2 regions of the Turicibacter sp. TJ11 genome follow, and region 1 is predicted to be linked to the other one. Evidence: a T-box and tRNA genes for the amino acid it is inferred to sense, from the RefSeq annotation. Region 1 holds a T-box; the other holds one or more tRNA genes.
The links. The T-box of region 1 lies ahead of JRC48_RS00990 (glycine--tRNA ligase). A T-box ahead of a tRNA ligase gene usually reads a tRNA of that ligase, here a tRNA-Gly.
Positions count from the first base shown of each region.

Region 1 (7,581 bases):
TAAGCGACGAAGTTCACGGCTATGATCTTCCGTTAACGCAGTTCCCATCGTGGCAACTGATTCAACAAATCCTGCTTCAACAGCAGAAATAACGTCTAAAAATCCTTCAAACAATAACACACGGTTATGTCGACGAATCGCAAGCTTAGCGTCATTTAAGTGATAAATTAATTTCCCCTTTTGAAAAATGGTTGATTCAGGTGAGTTAACATACTTTCCTAAGTTCGTATCCCCTTCTAAAAACACACGACCACTAAATCCAACCACATGTCCTACTTTATCAAAGATTGGAAACATGATTCGTGATTTAAATCGATCATAATATTGTCCTTGATGTTCATTGAGAAGTCCTAAATTCACGGCCACTTCTAATGAATATCGATTATTTGCTAAGGTTTTAACTAAAGCATCCGAATAAGAAGGTGCAAGCCCGATTCCAAACTTAGCAATGGTTTCATCACTCATTCCACGATCATGTAAATAAGCTAACGCCATTTTTCCTTCTTTCGTATGATTTAAATAATAATGATAAAACCCTTTAGCAAACTCCAAAATATCAAATTCATTTTTAAACTTAGCATCTTGAATGGATTCATCAGACTGTAAAACAATATCTGTTTCAATTCCGGCACGTTTAGCCAGCTTTAAAACCGCTTGAGGATATGAAATAGCTTCGATTGAAGAGACGAACGAAACAACGTTTCCTCCTTCTCCACAACCAAAACACTTATAAATCCCTTTATCAGGTGAAACAACAAAAGAGGGAGTATTTTCCCCATGGAAAGGACATAAACCCTTATAGTTCTTTCCTGCTTTACTCAATTGTACATAGTCACTAATTACATCAACGACGTCACTTTTTTGTATAACCTGATCAAATAACTCTTGTGGAATTCGGCCTCTTCCCATGGAATTCACCCTCTTCCTATCTATTTTAGTCTTTCAAAATTCAACTCTAATTAATCATCTTAAAATTGAATTTTTGAAGTAATATAATCAACTAATTCATCAATTGCCACACGCTCTTGTTCCATTGTGTCACGATGACGAACCGTTACTTTTTTATCTTCTAATGAATCATAGTCAAATGTCACACAGAATGGTGTTCCGATCGCATCTTGACGACGATAACGTTTACCAATTGTTCCCGCTTCATCGTAGTCAACCATCATATGTTTTGATAACTCAGCAAATACTTCTAACGATTGCTCGTTTAACTTTTTAACTAATGGTAAAACAGCTACTTTATATGGTGCTAAAGCTGGATGGAATTTTAATACTTCACGTGTTTCTCCATTTTCTAATGTTTCTTCTTCATAAGCATCAACTAAGAATGCTAATGTTACACGATCAGCTCCAACTGATGGTTCAATACAATATGGAACATATTTTTCATTTGTTGTTGGATCTTGATATTCAAAGTTTGCTCCCGATTCAGCCATATGTGCTTTTAAGTCAAAGTCTGTACGGTTAGCAACTCCCCATAACTCTCCCCAACCAAATGGGAATTTATATTCGATATCTGATGTTCCATTACTATAATGGCTTAATTCTTCTGGTGAATGCTCACGTTGGCGAATATGGTCTGGGTTCATTCCTAAGTTTACTAACCAATTCCAGCAATATTGTTTCCAGAATTCATACCATTGTCCATCCTCACCTGGTTTACAGAAGAATTCTAACTCCATTTGTTCGAATTCACGTGTACGGAATGTAAAGTTTCCTGGTGTGATTTCGTTACGGAATGATTTTCCGATTTGTCCAATACCAAATGGAACTTTTTTACGACTTGTACGTTGAACATTTTTAAAGTTAACAAAAATTCCTTGTGCTGTTTCTGGGCGTAAATAAACAGCTGATTTATCATCTGAAACAACACCCATATGTGTTTTAAACATTAATTCAAATTGACGGATATCTGTAAAGTCATGCGCCCCACACTCTGGACAAGCAATGTTATGCTCACGAATATAAGCCATCATTTGCTCTTCTGTCCATCCATCAGCAACAATGTCATCTCCATGATCTTCAATTAACTTATCTGCTCGATGGCGGCTTTTACATTCTTTACAGTCCATTAAAGGATCACTAAATCCACCAACGTGCCCTGATGCAACCCAAGTTTGAGGATTCATTAAGATAGCACTGTCTAATCCTACGTTATATGGTGATTCTTGAATGAATTTTTTCCACCAAGCTTTTTTAACGTTATTTTTTAACTCAACACCTAATGGTCCATAATCCCAAGTATTAGCTAACCCACCGTAAATTTCGCTTCCTTGGTAAACAAAACCTTGTGTTTTACACATGTTTACGATTTTTTCCATTGTTACTTGACTCATGTCAACACTCCTTTACTTAACAAACTTTTAGTTCGTGAACATAGAGAAAATAAAAACTCCCATACCTATGCCACGAGCATAGGGACGAGAGTTATTCCCGCGGTTCCACCCTATTTGTAAAGTTCATCACTTTACCACTTTGTTAACTATGCTCAGAAGTTCCCTTCCTTAAGATCTTGAAACCTGGCTTCCACCTTCCCAGACTCGCTATCATTCAAATACTCTAAAGTACTACTCTTCGTCTTCACATAAATATTGCATTATACTACTACTATTATATTATATCAATACTTAAAACACAATATACAAAAACATGAAAAACACCGACGAAAAAATGAAATTTTTATAAAAATATCATCATTTTAATTGACTTTCTGTCCTATCTTGTCACCAACTCTAACTAGATATGTATGTCCTTTGACACATTAAGATAAAAAAAGAGCCCCTCGGCTCTTTTTTATAATTCTTTAATAAATTTTTTAGTTTTCAGATGCAAGCCCGCATACGAGTCATAATAAGCATCTAAGAATTGCTCAATCGGTAGAAGCAACTCTTTTTCAAGTTCAATCTCAGGCAAGTGATCAATATCCACTTTGTATAGAGCTCTAACGATGGGAATTAGCGAGGCGTCAACAACAATCGGTTCTTGTGGTAAATAACATTTAGCACAAACCAATCCGCCTTGACGAACACTTAATGTTACAATGTGCTCAGTGCTTTGACAAACAGCACAACAATCCATGATTGGAGCAATTCCAATGAGAGGCATGAGTTTTAATTGAAAAATAAGGCTTAGTAAATAAGCTGAGTATCCTTGATCAGCTGCTTCTAAAAAATTCTTTAGCATTCGATAGATATAAGAGCTAAACTCTGACTCTGACATGCCTTTTAATATTAATTCAATCATGAAATAAAAGTAAGTCATATTTTCATAATCTAATTTTAGATTTAAGTAATAATCAATAACATCTCCACTATAAACATAATAGAGATTGCTATTTGCGTTAGTTGAGGGTTTTAAATTAAAATGTGCACAGGTCAGCGGCTGAACAAGTGCACTTTTTTTTGTATTAATTTTATTGGCATTTTGTACAAAAACACCAATAACCCCCTGATTCTCAGTCAGAACTTTAATAATTTTATGATGTTCACCATAATTAAAGCTCTTCAATATAATTCCTTCAACCTCAATTGCCACGCCATTACTCCTCCTCTGTAACTTTAGCAGGCTTTACATCAGCAATCTCCTCTGAGAACTCAGTATTAGAATTGTCTACTGTTAACTTATGTTCTGACTCCTTCATTAACAGATAGTGATCAATTTTTCCTGTACGTTTAAAGACTTCCCATTCTAGACTATTCATGTATTATCCCTTCTTACTAGCTACGCTTTTATTTTTGCCCCTGTAACTAGTATGTCTCGGAAACGAAAATCTATGAGAGCTTATTACATTTTTGTCTTAAAAAGTCGAATTAATATTCTTTTTCACTGTATCCAAAGTCATTTAAGTACAATTTTTTATTACGCCAATCTTTTTGAACCTTTACCCATAACTCAAGGTAAATTTTTGTTCCTAATAATTTGACGATATCTTTACGAGCTAATGTTCCGATGTCTTTTAGCATCTTCCCACCTTTACCAATTAAAATTCCCTTTTGTGATGGACGTTCTACAACAATGGTAGCCATGACATCGATCACATTTTTACCTTCTACTTTTTCAATTTTATCAATGACAACAGCCACTGAATGTGGAACTTCTTCATGAGTTAAGTGTAACACTTTTTCACGAATTAATTCTGAAATGATAAAGCGTTCAGGATGATCGGTAATGTGGTCAGAAGGATAAAACTGCGGCCCTTCAGGAAGTTCTTCCTTAATAACTTCAAGTAACGTTTCGATATTTTCACCTGTTTTTGCAGAAATCGGAATAATTCCAGCAAATTCATGCTCTTCTTTAAATGCAGCAATAACAGCTAATAAATCTTCTTTCGTAATTAAATCAATTTTATTAATGACTAAAAAGACCGGTTGTTTAACTGCTTTTAAATGTTCTAAAATAAAACGATCTCCACGTCCTAATTTTTCTGTTGCATTAACCATAAACATCACGGCATCAACTTCATTTAACGTTCCGATTGCTAAATCGGTCATGAATTTTCCTAACTCATGTTTTGGTTTATGAATTCCTGGCGTGTCGATAAAAATTGTTTGTGTATCGTGATCAGTAATAACCCCTTGAATCTTATTACGAGTCGTTTGAGGCTTATCACTCATGATTGCGATTTTTTTTCCTAATACTTTATTTAAAAATGTCGATTTTCCAACATTAGGGCGTCCAATAATTGAAACAAATCCTGATTTGAATGTTGCATGATTCATTATAAATCCTCCGATGTGAATGAATATGGTAATAAGTCTGCGACGGTATATGTTTTAACTTCATCTTTGTTACTTAATAAAATAACTTGGGCATCTTGTGGCATTAATTCACTGATGACTTGACGACATGCTCCACATGGAGAAATTGGACGATCCGTGTTTGCAACAACGGCGATAGCCTCAAAGTCTTCACGACGATAACCTTTTGAAAAAGCAGTAAATAACGCTGAACGTTCAGCACAGTTTGTTAATCCGTATGAAGCATTTTCAACATTGGCTCCATTAATGATACTACCATCTTTTAACTTTAAAGCTGCCCCAACTGGGAATTTTGAATATGGAACATAGGCATTTTTATAAGCTTCTTTTGCTGCTGTAATTAAATCTGCGTACTTTTCTTTCATTAACTCTTCACCTACTAATTAAAAATATATGGAAGAAAAATAACTCCCCCAATAATAACCGCGATAATTGACGCGATCAAAACCGCTCCAGCGGCAACATCCTTTGCAATTTTGGCGTAAACATGATAATCAGACGTAACTAAATCCACCGTTCGTTCAATCGCTGTATTCACCATCTCTAAGCTAATCACTTGAGCACTAATTAATAAAATAGCGAGAAACTCTAATTTACTGATACCAAAATAAAGGCCACCTAAAACAGCAACCAATAATGCTGTATAGTGGACCTTTATATTACGCCCTATTACAAAAGATGTCAAGATGCCAAAAAAGGCATGTTTAAAAGATTTAATTAATGCTTTAACGGAATGTGCTTCTTTAACGTCGAATTCCGAGCGCATTTAAGACATCCTCCTGTTTACCAAACATGACTTTCTCTTCTTCAGGCTCTAAATGATCATAGCCTAATAAGTGTAAACATCCATGAACAGCTAAGAAACTTAACTCACGTTCAAAAGAATGACCAAATCGTTCAGCTTGTTCACGTGTTCTAGGTAATGAAATAAATACATCTCCAAGCATTCGTGGCATTGGAATCCCTTGAATTTTAATTTCTCCTGGCATTTCATCTTCAATCGCAAATGTTATCACATCTGTTACTGCGTCTTTTTGTCGATAAGTGGCATTAATTTCTCGAATTTGTTCATTATCAACAAAGATAAAACTACACTCTAACATTTCATTTGCTAATTGTTCTTGTTTAATGGTCTCATGAACCACTTTTGTGATCATTGCTTCGTATGATTCAACTGATTCGTTTGTTTGATTATAAAATTGAATATCTACTCCCATATGTGTTGCTCCTTTTTATTCACCTGTCTTTTCATAGCTTTCAATAATTTTTTGAACTAGCGTATGACGAACGACATCAACTGTTTCAAATTGAACAAATTCAATTCCTTTAACACCATGTAAAATTTCCTTTGCATGTTTTAATCCTGATTTAACTGGTTTTGGTAAATCAATTTGCGTTTCATCACCTGTTACCACCATTTTTGAGTTAAATCCTAAACGTGTTAAAAACATTTTCATTTGTTGTTTCGTTGTATTTTGTGCTTCATCTAAAATAATATAAGCATCTTCAAGGGTACGACCTCGCATATAAGCTAGCGGTGCAATTTCAATGATTCCACGTTCAATCATTTTTTCTGTTTGCTCAAGTCCGAGTACATCATATAATGCATCGTATAATGGGCGTAAGTATGGATCAACCTTTTCTTTTAAATCTCCAGGTAAGAATCCTAAATTTTCTCCCGCTTCTACAACAGGACGTGTCAAAATGATTTTACGAACGATGTTTTTCTTAAGTAACGCCACACCGATAACGACAGCTAAATACGTTTTACCTGTTCCAGCAGGTCCCATTCCAAACACAAGATCATTATCTTGAATTTTTCGATAATAGTCTTTTTGATTGAATGTTTTCGCATAAATTGTTTTTCCTTGCACCGTTTTAATGATTTTATAGCGTTCATCAAATAAAGACTCTAACTCTTTTAAACGATGTTGCTCGTTCATTTTTATCGCATATAGTACATCACGCTCGGTAATTTCTTTACCTTTTCGGTGTAAGTCAACAAGTGCTAGTAAGACTTCGCGAATAATTTCAGCTTTTTTCTCGTCACCAAATACATATAACTGATCACCTCTAAGTGAGATGTCAACATGATAGTAATCTTCAAAAATTTTTAAATGCTTATCATGGTGACCAACAACTGAAATAGTTTCATCGATTGTTTCAAACACTGCTGGTATTTTAATAGGGTCTTTACTCATAATTCAGCTCCTCTAATAGGCAATATTTTCGTATATCGTCAGATGACACTTAAAAATAAATTGTGTCTCTGTCTCTTCTTCTGTTATTATCTCCAAATTTTTTATGATAAACTCACCATCTGTTTGTTCTTTAAAAGAATTTTTAACAAGTGTCAGAAGATTTGCTTTTAATTCATCAGAAGTGTTTACTTTTATTATATCACTTTTTTCATAATATTGCTTTTTTTCTAAATAAAGGGGCGATTCTTTCATGAAAAATAGCGGATTATACTGTTTGTTAACCTCTTCATATTTTTCATAAGGCAACTCTTTGGTCGGAAATGTAAATTCCATTCCACCTAAATGTAAAACATAAGCGGTTTGTTTATTAGCAGTATATCCTTCTTCCACATAACTTTTTTCTGCTGTGATAGTTGCTTCATACCAAGTATCCGCCCAAACTTCTCCTTTAGCAGTATCGTCAATTGGAATAATTTCTGTCGTATATGGTTGTTCAACATAACAAGTGACTAATGGATCGCCTGCTTTAACCACTTGGTTTTGCTCAACTAAGACTCGGCAACTTGAAACTTTATAATTTTTAATCAGTCCTGAACGCTTGGCATATAGTGTATCCG
Region 1 covers NZ_CP069349.1:205,567-213,147, reverse strand. The annotation lists gene dnaG (DNA primase) at 1-909, opposite strand, end outside; gene JRC48_RS00990 (glycine--tRNA ligase) at 969-2,342, opposite strand; T-box leader at 2,420-2,596, opposite strand; gene recO (DNA repair protein RecO) at 2,800-3,540, opposite strand; gene JRC48_RS00980 (YqzL family protein) at 3,545-3,706, opposite strand; gene era (GTPase Era) at 3,816-4,724, opposite strand; gene cdd (cytidine deaminase) at 4,724-5,128, opposite strand; gene JRC48_RS00965 (diacylglycerol kinase family protein) at 5,143-5,529, opposite strand; gene ybeY (rRNA maturation RNase YbeY) at 5,507-5,980, opposite strand; gene JRC48_RS00955 (PhoH family protein) at 5,996-6,964, opposite strand; gene JRC48_RS00950 (sporulation protein YqfD) at 6,977-7,581, opposite strand, start outside.

Region 2 (7,581 bases), 490 kb from region 1:
CAATCCCAACATCAGCGGGCGTTTTATGGATGAGGGTATGGATTAACTCAGCTTCTTGCTTAGGTGAAAGTTTCTTCGGACAGCCTGATTTTGGGCGTGGGTTTAATCCCTCAAGTCCATATTTTTTATAATTTCTAACATGTGTTCCGATGGTCTGAGCAGTGAAGGGAACCATCTTAGCGATTTCTACATTTTTATATCCTTGTAAGTGTAAATAGATGACTTGATAACGAGTATAAAGTTGTTTCGATAATGTTTCACGCATCGCTGTTTCAATTGATTTTAATTCTGTCTGATTCATAGTTGCCTCAATTTCTATCCTAAAATGTATAGTTAATATCTACTATTTTAACATACATTTTAACGAATTTTGACTACAAGTATTTAAATTAAAAAACTATGAATTACATTTCTGTTTATATATATATCCATCTTTGCTAATTGAGATTATAGTACCCAAAAAAACAACCATTGTTCTTACTACAAGAAATTAAATCTTAATTATTAATCAATTATAAATTAAGAATATTTAAAGGTTCTATAATATTTGGTGTTGCTGATGAAGCAACACCTTTTTTCATGGCATAAAAAAAGAGACATCCCGTCTCCGTCCTGTTACAATGTTATCGGCTAAAACAATATTGAAAGGATGGATTGGATGTCTCACTCATATTTTACTAGAAAACTCTTAAATATTAAAGACAAACAGATCACATTTGAGGAAGATTATTTGGAAGAAGTTAAAATTGAGGGTGTCACTCGCTTTGTTTTTAAAGGCATTTTATCTTATCAACCGACTCATTGTGAGCGGTGCGGAACTCTCTTTGATTCTAAATTTAAAAAGCATGGGTTCAAAACGTCTCGAATTGTCATTCCTAAAGTTTCACTCCATGATACTTATTTAGATTTAAAGAAACAACGTTACTACTGTGGGCATTGTCAGTCGACGTTCACTCTAAAAACATCGATTGTTGAAAAGAACTGCTTCATTTCTTACAACACCAAACATGCCATTGCGTTAGAAGCACAAAATAAAATCTCGGAGTCTGATATCGCTTGTCGTCATCAAGTGTCTCATTCCACTGTCAATCGGATCATTCATAGCTTCTATGAATCTCAATCATTAAATTTTAATTCCCTTCCTGAAAATCTTTGTTTTGATGAATTTAAATCGGTTAAATCTGCCCAGGGGCATATGTCCTTCATTTTTTGTGACGCTGATACGAAACAAATCATCGATATCATTGAAGATCGTCGGCTAAGCTCCCTTCAAACGTATTTTAAACGCTATACCCAAGAAGCACGTTCTCGCGTTAAACATATTGTCATTGATATGTATGCCCCTTATATCAGTTTAATTAAGGAGCTGTTTCCTCATGCCAAAATTGTGATTGATAAATTCCATCTTGTTCAACATCTCTCTCGTGCACTGAACAAAACTCGAATTCGATTCATGAAAAAATTTAAAAAACACAGTCGTAAATTCAAACGTTACTGGCGCTTATTCTTAAAGTCCCACACGTTAATTAATACCACCACTTATCGCTCCGTTTACTGTTTCAAACAACCGATGCGAGAAATTGATATCCTAAACTTTTTACTTGATTTATCTCCTGAGTTAAAAGCCACCTACAATCTCTATCAAGACTTACTTTTCACCCTCCAAACCAAAAACTTAGAGCGATTCAATCACTTACTTCAAGCCAAACACCCTCTGATTTCTCCTGAATTCCAAACTGCTTTTCAAACGTTTAAAACGTATCAATCTTATATTGAAAACACACTGACCACTTCGTACACCAATGGTCCCATTGAAGGCATTAACAATAAAATTAAAGTCATTAAACGAATCGCTTTTGGCTATCGTAGTTTCTACCATTTTAAATCAAGAATTCTTATCACTCAAAACCTAACTAAACCCAAAGTAAAAATCCTAGCAGCTTAGCCACTAGGATTTGGATTTAAGTCACTCATTGTAATAGGTTAAAAATTCATCAGCAACACTATTTGACAAAGAGCCTATTTAAAATAAAGGAGTACTTAGATCGATCTCATGACAGTAAAAATTCAATTCAATGAGTAATATATCCCGTACAAGGATTAATCATAAACCATTTGATGCTTTTTATAAGTACAAATTTTTTTATTGCTAATAAACAGTACTTAGAAAATAAAAAAAGAGCTCTTTCGAACTCATTGTTATCTTATTATGGCGCGCCCAAGAGGAGTCGAACCCCTAACCTTTTGATCCGTAGTCAAACGCTCTATCCAATTGAGCTATGGGCGCTTTTGTTGATTCTTGATGAGGTTTATTAGACATTCATTATGGTGCGGCCGAGAGGACTCGAACCTCCACAGGATTACTCCTACCAGCCCCTCAAGCTGGCGCGTCTACCATTCCGCCACGACCGCCTATCAGCTTTTCATGGCACATCACAATGAAGTTAATGGAGCGGGTGAAGAGAATCGAACTCTCACAGTCAGCTTGGAAGGCTGAAGTTCTACCATTAAACTACACCCGCATTTTGAATGGTCGGGAAGACAGGATTCGAACCTGCGACCCCCTGGTCCCAAACCAGGTGCTCTACCAAGCTGAGCCACTTCCCGTTCTCAATGGCGGTCCAGACGGGAATCGAACCCGCGATCTCCTGCGTGACAGGCAGGCATGTTAACCGCTACACCACTGGACCTTTTTAAATGGTGACCCGTACGGGATTCGAACCCGTGTATGCATGCGTGAAAGGCATGTGTGTTAAACCGCTTCACCAACGGGCCATACAACTAATTCACCATTTTATTTTTTATAATGGCGGAGCAGGAGGGATTTGAACCCTCGCGCCGGTTGCCCGACCTATACCCTTAGCAGGGGCACCTCTTCAGCCACTTGAGTACTGCTCCATTTTGTTTTTTTAACCTCGTCCCTGACGACTTCTATATAATAACATGGTACTAAATAAGAGTCAACACTTTTTATTAACTTTTTTTATTTTTTATTAATTCATAAATAAAAGACCGTATTTTCAGTGGATTACGGTCTTTTATCCTGACTATTGTTTCTCTTTTTCCCAACGTCTTAAATGTGGATAAGGATTAAATGCCCATTCACAACGTCCATCATACTTGTATAAACCAAAATGTAAATGAGGTGGAAATTTACCACTTGTTCCTTCTTTTCCGTATCCTGTACTTCCAACATAACCTATGACTTGACCCGGCTCGACAATATCGCCTTCTTTTAAATTACCTTCGTAGCCTTGTAAATGTGCATAGTATTGATAAGTATTATAGATGTCTCGAATACCAATACGATATCCTCCAAAATCATTCCATCCCATTACTTCAACAACTCCATAAGCTGTCGATAAAACTGGAGTTGAATATCCTGCAAAGATATCAATTCCTTCGTGAGAACGTGCACCTCCCCAACTTCTAGCTGTTCCATAGTTATCTTGGAAACTGTAACTATAGCGCTTTGAAACCGGTAGCGATCGCTTATCTAAAACAATAGTATCAAAGTGTTCAAATAATGATGAAATTTCCTCAATGATCATGACCGCCTGTTCATTTTGATAATAAGCAACAATAGCAGATTCAAACTCTTCAAAAGATCTTAAATACTCTACCATTGTATATAAGACGTCTTCTTCATTATTTATATCTGCTAATCCGTCACCGTCACCATCTTTACCAATACCACCGAATAAATTGATTGTATAGTAGTCACTATCATAATAATATGGATTTTCAGGCCCTGACCATCTCTCATTTAAAATACAAATCGAAATAGTATCATATTTTAGATTACCGCACTCTTCTCTAAACTTATGAATATTTCTTTCATATTGATCAACGGCTGCAATTTGATACCACGGAACTCCTGAAGCTACTTCATAATCTTTATACATTTTTAATCTTGCTTCATGATTACTACTATCTTCTGCTCTAGCCATTATACTAGGTAATATCGTAATAATTAATGATAAAATCATTATAGAGAATTTACGTTTCATGTTGTCCACCCATTTCTAGACTAGTTTCTATTCTATTAATAAAAAGGGAGACTACTGTTTTTTTATGAGTTATTCATTAATTTTATAAAACACTAACATTAATAGACGAATACATCCAAAAATATAAATCTAATTTAAAATAATCGTAAATAATATTAATTCTAAACTGATAATATTATAAACAATACTAATTTTAATTCGAACTAGTCAATTCCCTTTTCATTAATTAACTGTTCATAGTATGCTAATTTTTAATCATTGTATTCTACATCTAACCAAATACGTCTAGATATTTTTGAACGTCAACAAGTCGTTCCGTAAATCCAAAGTTGTAAAACCAAAAAGATAATAAAGAAAAATGTACAAAATGATATACCAATAAATCCGTACTTTTCATGATTATGATTATAGACGTAGTAACAAAAAATACTAATGACAAACCATATCATAATAAAAATAGTTGTTATTCCAAATCCACATATGATTAAGAAGATTAGTGTTATTAATAGATTAACGATGAGTTCAATCTTTAAAATGATTCGTTTATTATTAAATTTTAATTTTTTTGATCGGATTAGAAAGAAAAAAAAGCCAATAAAAATAATAATCATTAATAAAATACTACTTATAAAAAACATTTTAACACCCGCTTTTTTTAATGATACTTTATTATAGCAATTATTTAAACTTAATAATTAAAAAGGGAGAGAAAATTTTAGTTTTCTCTCCCTTTTAAGTTATCCAATCGCAAATGTCAGTTCAGCTTCTACTGCAATCTGATCTCCTAGTTTAGCCACAGCTTTTCCAACACCTATGTTTCCTTTCACTTTAATTAACTCTGTTTCTAAAGTTAAACGATCACCAGGAATAACTTTTTGACGAAACTTTGCTGACTTAATTCCTGCAAAATAAGCGATTTTACCTTTATTGGCTTCTAAACTTAAAATCGCAACTGCTCCGACTTGAGCTAACGCCTCAATAATAAGGACGCCTGGCATGACATGTTGTTGAGGAAAGTGTCCCATAAATTGCATCTCATTAGATGAAATACACTTTACACCTAATGCGCGTTTTCCTGGCTCTAATTCATCAATACGATCAATTAATAAAAACGGATATCGATGTGGAATGATTTCTTGAATTTGATTACTGTTTAGTACCACTACTTCACCTTCTTTGTTTTATATATAATATAGAAAGAGTTTTTTATTATCCTACATATTTTTTAAGAATAATACATGCATTATGTCCACCAAAACCTAATGAATTTGATATAGCGTATTGGATTTCTTCTTCACGACCAAAATTTGGAATAATATCTAGATTACACTCTGGATCCGGTTGTAAGTAGTTAATCGTTGGTGGAACAAATCCATCTTGTAATGCTTTAACCGTAATAATTGCCTCTACAGCTCCCGCTGCTCCTAAAAGATGTCCTGTATGTCCTTTTGTTGAACTCACCATAACTTTTGTATGATCACCAAAAACCTTTTTAATACCTAACGTTTCTAGCTTATCGTTAAGAGGAGTTGACGTTCCGTGAGCATTGATGTAATCAATGGCATCTGCTGATAATTTAGCATCCTCAAGTGCCATATTAAAACAAGCCGCTGCTCCGTTAGCTTCGGCATCTGGTGCTGTCATATGAAAAGCATCACAGCTAACGCCATATCCGATCATTTCTGCATAAATCGTTGCTCCACGTTGTTTAGCGTGTTCATATTCTTCTAACACTAATGCTCCTGCCCCTTCACCCATAACAAATCCACTACGTTCGGCATCAAATGGAATAGAGGCACGATTTTTATCTGTCGCTGTGGATAAAGCTTTCATAGCTGAAAACCCTCCGATTCCTAGTGGCGTAATGGAAGCTTCTGCTCCTCCAGTTAGCATAATATCTGCATAACCATCACGTACATACTTAAATGCTTCTCCAATAGAATTTGTCCCCGCTGCACAAGCCGTAACAATATCTAGACATGCACCTTTAGCCCCTAGCATAATCGCAACATTTCCCGCTGCTAAATTTCCAATAGCCATAGGAATAAAAAATGGAGAAATACGCTCATATCCTTTTTGCATTCCTTTTTCTTTTTCATTTTCGATTGTTTGTAGTCCACCAATTCCCGAACTTAAAATCACACCAAAACGATGTTCGTCCATTTCGTTTATATTTAGTTTTGAATCTAAAAAGGCTTGTTTTGAAGCAATCATAGCTAACTGACTAAATCGATCTAATCGTTTAGCCTCTTTTTTATTCATATAAGACTCAATATCTAAGTTCTTCACTTCAGCTGCTAATTTCACTTTAAAATCTGTTACATCGAAACGAGTAATTTGATCAATTCCGCAAACTCCGTTTTTAATGTTTTCCCACATCGTTTCAACATCATTTCCTACTGGACAGACGGTTCCAAGTCCTGTAACTACGACTCTTCGCTTACTCATAAAATCACACCTTCCTTTTTAAATTGCCATTCCGCCATCAACAACTAAAACTTGTCCGGTAATGTACCGGGCGTCATCACTTACTAAAAATGCAACAGCGTTCGCAATATCTTCTACCTCTCCTAATTGGCCTAATGGAATATTCTCTAAAACTTTGGCTGTAATCTCTTCTGATAGATTAGCGGTCATATCTGATTTAATGTAACCAGGTGCCACTGCATTCACACGAATGTTTCTTGAAGCAAATTCTTTAGCTAATGATTTGGTTAATCCAATGACTCCAGCTTTAGAAGCTGCATAATTAGCCTGTCCAATGTTCCCACTCATTCCAACAACTGAAGATAAGTTGATAATGACACCTGATCGTTGCTTCAAAATAAAACGCGTCACGCTTTTACAAACATTCCATGTTCCTTTAAGATTTACATCAATAACAGAGTTAAAAGCTTCTTGATCCATCCGCATCATGAGATGATCTGATGTGATACCTGCATTATTAATAATAATATCTAAGCGACCAAAATCTTTAATAATTTGTTTGGTCATGTCCTCTACTTCTTCATAATTTGCCACATTTGCCTGATAAATCTTAGCATGAACACCATAAGACTTGGCTGATTGTAACGTTTCTTCTGCTTTTTGAATATTTCCAGCATAGTTAATTGCAACATTACATCCAAGTGAAGCTAATTTTAAAGTAATTGCAGCACCGATTCCACGTGATGCACCGGTAATCAGAGCGACTTTTCCGTCTAACTTCATTAAAACTTCCTCCTAATTCTTTAAGGCTTTAATTGTCGCCTCTAACGATTTCATATCTTCGACATTTAAGAGTTGAACGTTGCGATCAATTTTTTTAATGAATCCACTCAACGTTTTGCCAGGTCCAACTTCAATGAATGTCCCTACCCCATCTGCAATCATTTGACGAATACTTGCTTCCCATTTCACACTTGAGGCCATTTGTTTAACCATTAAGTTTTTTAAGTTTAGTGGGGGGTCATAGTAATCACCTAAAACATTTAAGACAATTGGAATTTGAGGTTCTTTTAAGTCTTTTTCATTTAAAACTTGCTCAAATATTTGTGCTGTTTGTTTGAGTAATGACGTATGAAAAGGTCCG
Region 2 covers NZ_CP069349.1:2,364,691-2,372,271, reverse strand. The annotation lists partial or broken gene JRC48_RS11405 (IS630 family transposase) at 1-301, opposite strand, end outside; gene JRC48_RS11400 (ISL3 family transposase) at 659-1,945, shown strand; tRNA gene JRC48_RS11395 (tRNA-Arg) at 2,211-2,287, opposite strand; tRNA gene JRC48_RS11390 (tRNA-Leu) at 2,327-2,412, opposite strand; tRNA gene JRC48_RS11385 (tRNA-Gly) at 2,449-2,522, opposite strand; tRNA gene JRC48_RS11380 (tRNA-Pro) at 2,531-2,607, opposite strand; tRNA gene JRC48_RS11375 (tRNA-Asp) at 2,615-2,690, opposite strand; tRNA gene JRC48_RS11370 (tRNA-Glu) at 2,699-2,775, opposite strand; tRNA gene JRC48_RS11365 (tRNA-Ser) at 2,808-2,898, opposite strand; gene JRC48_RS11360 (M23 family metallopeptidase) at 3,048-4,010, opposite strand; gene fabZ (3-hydroxyacyl-ACP dehydratase FabZ) at 4,748-5,173, opposite strand; gene fabF (beta-ketoacyl-ACP synthase II) at 5,220-6,458, opposite strand; gene fabG (3-oxoacyl-[acyl-carrier-protein] reductase) at 6,477-7,220, opposite strand; gene fabD (ACP S-malonyltransferase) at 7,233-7,581, opposite strand, start outside.
Region 2: it encodes a tRNA-Gly, which carries the amino acid that the T-box ahead of JRC48_RS00990 (glycine--tRNA ligase) is inferred to sense. The anticodon was not compared.